2 linked regions of the Nitrosospira lacus genome follow. Each later gene encodes a partner of the first gene's protein in a complex. Links are inferred from orthologs where the notes say so. Each region holds a gene or a part of one and is shown on either strand. Other genes may lie near its edges.

Region 1 (2,944 bases):
CGAGCAGCACCAATTGTTCGCCAATGTCCTGCAGGGCATGCATTTCTTGCTTGCGGCGGGTCTTGCTGGGCAAGAGATCGGGCTCTGAATTCTGCCCAAAATCGTTGATCGGCTTTTTTTGCATGGCGGCTTGTTAGGAATCTCTGAATAAGTCCCACGTGGGCACGACGACGGCTTTGCGGGATGGAATGCGCGAAAGGCGAAGACGTGAATGGTGCTCCCCTTCGCTAGGAGCCTGACAAAGCGGGCCGCCCGCAAAGCCCCGTCCCCTTCGGTTGCTGGTAAAATCGGGCGCTCACTGCGTTACACTCCTTGGCATCGTAGACTACGACCTGCGTCGTGCGCCTTGTGATCATCCCAATTTTACCAGCAATGCGCTCCACGGCGGACTTATTCAGAGGTTCCTCAATGGCAATCAGAAACTGCTATCATAGCGCATTCAACACATTATCCTGAATCCGGCAGTTGGACAGGGCGGAGTGGATGGTTTCTGGGGCGCGGAGCAAGGCGCCACGACGCGGAATAGTCTTTCCATTCCAATGAGTTGCAACGTAGCCATGAAAAATCATCCAACCCGCTCTGTAGCGAATCATCAAAGATCAAAGGTAAAGGAAGTCTTTGTGGATCATAGCGCCAAACTGAAAAATGAGCGGTCAACTGCTGGATTTAGGATGTTCTTATTTAATCGCGTCGAACTTGTCTTTTTGGCCAGAAAATGATGTGCCCTTCGATAGTCAATCCAATGTTACTTCCGTAAAGTCGCCATGAACGAGAACACCAAGTCTTCGCCACATTTTTCCTATCCTTTTACCGTGCTCCAGAATATCGCGCGTGATGTGCTGGATCATGCCAGGAAGGCTGGCGCTACCGCCTGCGAAACCGATGTCTCGGATGGATTCGGCCAGAATGTCACGGTGCGCCGGGGTGAGGTGGAAACCATTGAATACAACCGGGATAAAGGGCTGTCGGTAACGGTATATATTGGCCAGAAGCGTGGTCATGCGAGTACTTCGGATTTCTCGCCCCAAGCGGTAAACGACACCGTGGCGGCGGCACTGTCCATCGCGGGGTACACCGCCGCCGATGATTGCGCGGGATTGGCCGATGCCGACTTATTGGCGCGGGAATTTCCCGATCTCGATTTGTACTTCCCATGGGAATTGCCAGTGGAGCAGGCAATACAGCTTGCCCAGGCCTGCGAAGCGGCCGCGTTCTCGGTTGACAAGCGTATCACCAACTCCGAGGGGGCAAGTGTTTCGCTGAATGAATCTCAGTTTGTTTATGCAAACAGTCTCGGTTTCATGGGCGGCTACCCTTCCTCTCGCCATAGCATCAGTTGTGCAGTAATCGCAAGCCACGATGACACCATGCAGCGCGATTATTGGTACAGCACGGTGCGCGATGCCGTCGATCTGGAGCAGGCCGACAGTGTCGGCAGGAAAGCGGGAATGCGTAGTGTCGCGCGGCTGGGCGCAAGAAAAATTGCTACCTGTGAAGTACCGGTGCTGTTCGAGGCACCGATCGCCTCGAGCCTGATGGGACATTTTGTCAGCGCCGTGAGCGGTGGCAGCCTTTACCGGAAGTCGTCATTCCTGCTGGATAGCGTTGGCAAACAGGTATTCGCGCCGGATATACAGATCCGGGAATTGCCTCACCTGAAGAAAGGACTGGCGAGCGGGGTGTTCGATGATGAGGGGGTTGCCACCCGTGAACGCCAGTTGATAGAGAATGGCGTGGTACAAGGTTATTTTCTCAGCAGCTATTCCGCTCGTAAACTTGGGTTGCGCACTACGGGCAACGCCGGTGGCAATCACAACCTGATTCTGGATAACGGTGCCGCCCTTGAATTCTCCGCATTGCTCAAGAAAATGGGCAGAGGGCTGCTGGTAACCGAATTGCTTGGCCATGGCGTGAACCCTGTTACTGGCGACTATTCGCGAGGAGCTGCCGGCTATTGGGTTGAAGGAGGGGAAATCTGTTATGCAGTCGAGGAAATCACGATTGCAGGTAACCTCAAGGACATGCTGCTCGGTATTTCCGCAGTGGGTAACGATGTAATAGTACGTGGCTCAAAACAGTGCGGATCACTTCTGATAGATCGGATGACAGTGGCGGGCGGCTAAAAGTCCCGGCACGGAATGGCGTGGTTTCCCCCCAATTGATTTCCATGCGGATCGCCACCGTTATCTCATCCGGGTTCCCGCATTAATCCGGCAACCATCCACTATCAGCCTTCTCCCACTTCCGCACCCCCATCTCCGACTGCCGGATTCAGGATAATGAATCTACATTTATTCATACCTTCCCTTTTCTGGCCGGATGCGTCCCTGCCCGAGATTTACCGCGATTTATCATTGCCCGGGTTGGAAAATCTGCTGGCAAAAAGTTTGCGCATTGACGATAAATCGCACGAGGTCGAAGCGTGGCTTTGCTGCGCTTTTGGCGTGTCAAAGCAGCGGGATTGGCCGGTGGCCCCCATTACCCTGGAAACCGATGGTGCGGGAAGCGTAATAGCTGGAGACGATTACTGGGTTCGTGCCGATCCCGTGCATCTGCACATAGAGCACGATCAAATCCTACTGGCTGACAGCCGTGTGTTTCGAATTTCGATGGAAGAAGCAGACCAGCTTACCCGTTTGCTTAACCGGCATTTTGAAGAAAATGGCCAGGAGATGGTATTTATGCCGCTGCGGCCTGATCGCTGGTATTTACGCGTGACGGCAATACCACCGGTGGAAACGCGTTTGCTCAGTGAGGTTGCCAATAAAGGACTGCGTGAATTATTGCCATTCGGCACGAACAATAAAATCTGGCGCGGCCTCTTCAACGAAATTCAGATGCTGCTGCATGAGCATCCGCTTAACCAGTCACGCGAGGCCCACGGCGAGCCAGCCATTAACGGCACCTGGTTCTGGGGCGGAGGAATCCTGCCGCAATCCATGAC
Region 2 (2,890 bases), 2.7 Mb from region 1 along the record:
ATACAGGAATTCCTGAGCCAAACCGCGAAACGCCTCGGTATCTGGCTAGTTGGCGGTTCCGTACCCCTGGCGTCTTCCAGGCCCGACAAGGTGCGGAACAGTTGCCTGGTTTATGACGATAAAGGCAAGCAGGTAGCGCGTTATGACAAAATACACCTGTTTGGTCTTGAGCTTGGCAACGAACGCTATGCCGAGGAGGAAACCATTGAGGCGGGCTGCGGGGTGGTTGCCCTGGAGTCGCCGTTCGGCCGCATTGGTCTTTCCATTTGCTATGATCTGCGCTTTCCGGAGCTTTATCGTTCAATGGGGAAAGTGGACATCATTTTTGCCCCCGCAGCGTTCACCGCGACCACCGGCAAGGCGCATTGGGAAACGCTAATTCGTGCTCGCGCCATCGAAAATCTCGCCTATGTCGTTGCTCCGGCTCAGGGAGGCTATCATGTCAACGGCCGGGAAACGCATGGTGACACCATGATTGTCGACCCATGGGGAGTCGTGCTCGATCGCCTTCCCCGCGGATCGGGCGTAGTCATTGCAAACATCAATAGGGAATATCAGGCAAGCCTGCGCAATAGCCTTCCCGCATTGAAGCACCGCACTCTATATCACTGTTAAATCTCTCGTCGATGATTTTTCCTTACCCGGATACACCATGATCACAGAAACCGTCACCCAACCCAACGATCTCTTTGCCACTGCCAACAGCTGCCTTCTTGCACCTCACGAGATCGATACAGCGGGATTACAGCAGGTGTTTGGGCAAATGCTTACGCATCATGTGGATTACGCCGACCTGTATTTTCAGTACAGCCGTGCCGAGGGCTGGGCTCTGGAAGAAGGCATAGTCAAGTCAGGCAGCTTCAATATCGATCAAGGAGTGGGCGTACGCGCGGTGAGCGGTGACAAAACGGCATTTGCCTACTCCGACGACATCAGCATGCCCGCGCTTGCCTCGGCGGCACAAGCTACCCGTGCCATTGCCCGGCAAGGGACGGCGCAATCGGTGCAGGCCGTCAGACGCAGCATAGGACGGGAACTTTATCTGCCTCAGGACCCTATCACCAGCCTTAGAGATACTGACAAAGTGGCATTGCTCGAAAAGCTTGAGGGTTATGCCCGTGCCATCGACAAGCGCGTTATCCAGGTCATGGCATCTCTCGGCGGGGAATATGAAGTGGTGCTGGTGGCGCGCAGTGATGGCGTCGTGGCGGCGGACGTGCGGCCTCTGGTAAGAATCTCGTTGCAAGTCATTGCCGAGGAAAATGGCAATCGCGAACAAGGCGTGGCTGGCGGAGGCGGACGCTTCGACTACGCTTATTTCACTGACGATGTGCTGCGAGATTATGCGGCGAAAGCAGTGCATCAAGCCCTCGTTAATCTGGCGGCAAAACCCGCTCCCGCCGGAACCATGACGGTGGTACTTGGCGCGGGCTGGCCGGGTATATTGCTGCATGAGGCCATCGGGCATGGACTGGAAGGAGATTTCAATCGCAAGGGTAGTTCGGCATTCTCCGGACGCATCGGCGAACGCGTCGCTGCCACTGGCGTGACCGTGGTGGACGACGGCACGATTGCACGGCGGCGAGGATCGCTGAATATCGACGACGAGGGGAATCCCACCCAATGTACCGTACTGATCGAAAACGGGATACTCAAAGGTTACTTGCAGGACAGCTTGAATGCTCGGTTGATGAATGTACCTGTCACCGGTAATGGCCGGCGCGAGTCGTTCGCCCATATTCCCATGCCACGCATGACTAATACCTATATGTTGAACGGCGATAAGAGCCCCGAGGAGATTATTGCTTCAGTGAAGCATGGTCTGTATGCGGTGAATTTTGGCGGTGGCCAGGTGGATATCACGAGCGGGAAATTTGTCTTCTCCGCTGCGGAAGCCTACATGATCGAAGATGGAAAAATTTCTTATCCGGTAAAAGGCGCGACCTTGATCGGCAATGGGCCGGATGTGCTTACACGAGTTTCAATGATAGGCAATGACATGACGCTCGATCCTGGTGTGGGTACCTGTGGAAAGGAAGGTCAGAGTGTACCGGTAGGGGTGGGTCAGCCAACGCTACGTATAGATGGACTCACGGTAGGCGGTACTGCCTAAGGGTAATTTGAACAAATCCTCCGTGGAGCATGCTGTTTTTTGGCTGCGGGATGGTTCAAAGGCCTTGCGGGAGTCAGTCCTTGCGTGTCAGGGGTAGTCTCAAGCTCATACATTATCCTCCAATTTTACGATTCGGGTGCCTGCTAGCCTGTCGTGCAGGAACTGGCGGTTGCGGTCAAATAATGCCCAGAATATTCCGCAACCAAAGAAAAAGATACCGATCACCGCAAACAAATAACGCGCAATCGCCTGCTTTATCGAAAGCTGGCTCCCATCAGTGCTGATAACACGAAACTTCCAGGTTTGCATGGGCAGCGTTTGCCCGCCGTGGGTCCAGAACCAGGAGAAGTAAGTCCCCGCAACTAGCAGCAGATAAAGCTGAAATGCGGGTCTGAAAAAAATGGAGCCGGTATCGCGGAATACGAGATGGAAAACAAAGCCGGCTATAAACAAAACCGCGAGCAGAAGCAGCGATTCATATATCATGCTCACCAGCCGCCGCCAAAACCCAGGTGCGGAAATCTTCATTTGTCACCAAAATAACGAGCCCATACGGGACTAGTTTTTGCCTCGCTGACCCTCGGGAATCTGCTTATATTCTCGCCATTTCTGCTTTATTTCCTGGCGCTTGTCCGGCGGCAGTTTTTTGATTGTTTTGTACTTTTCACGCACCAGCTCGCGCTGCTCGGGGGTCAGCGAGTACCAGTCACGCATTTGCAGCTGCGTGCGATGCTGCTCTGAGGGCGTCATTCCTGGGTAGCGTTTAGCAATGCCCAG

Evidence for each region. The genes of interacting proteins can lie anywhere in the genome.
Region 2: the proteins of pmbA (region 1) and tldD are in contact, whole or in part, in a solved structure (PDB 5NJ9), measured with the Escherichia coli proteins. The link is inferred for Nitrosospira lacus from one-to-one orthologs.

What each region holds. Positions count from the first base shown.
Region 1 is NZ_CP021106.3:107,544-110,487, forward strand. The notes cover bases 10-2,943. They hold pmbA (metalloprotease PmbA), read left to right. Parts: upstream 10-764; coding sequence 765-2,123; downstream 2,124-2,943. Other genes in these bases: yjgA (ribosome biogenesis factor YjgA), read right to left, coding at 10-124; EBAPG3_RS00485 (Regulatory protein, RpfE type), read left to right, coding at 2,280-2,943. Outside these bases: more of yjgA, read right to left, coding at 1-9; more of EBAPG3_RS00485, read left to right, coding at 2,944-2,944.
Region 2 is NZ_CP021106.3:2,793,342-2,796,231, forward strand. Bases 3-2,882 are described here. They hold tldD (metalloprotease TldD), read left to right. Parts: upstream 3-652; coding sequence 653-2,113; downstream 2,114-2,882. Other genes in these bases: EBAPG3_RS12700 (carbon-nitrogen hydrolase family protein), read left to right, coding at 3-615; EBAPG3_RS12710 (RDD family protein), read right to left, coding at 2,219-2,641; EBAPG3_RS12715 (DUF3106 domain-containing protein), read right to left, coding at 2,672-2,882. Also shown: more of EBAPG3_RS12700, read left to right, coding at 1-2; more of EBAPG3_RS12715, read right to left, coding at 2,883-2,890. UniProt on the Escherichia coli protein: Metalloprotease involved in CcdA degradation. Suppresses the inhibitory activity of the carbon storage regulator (CsrA).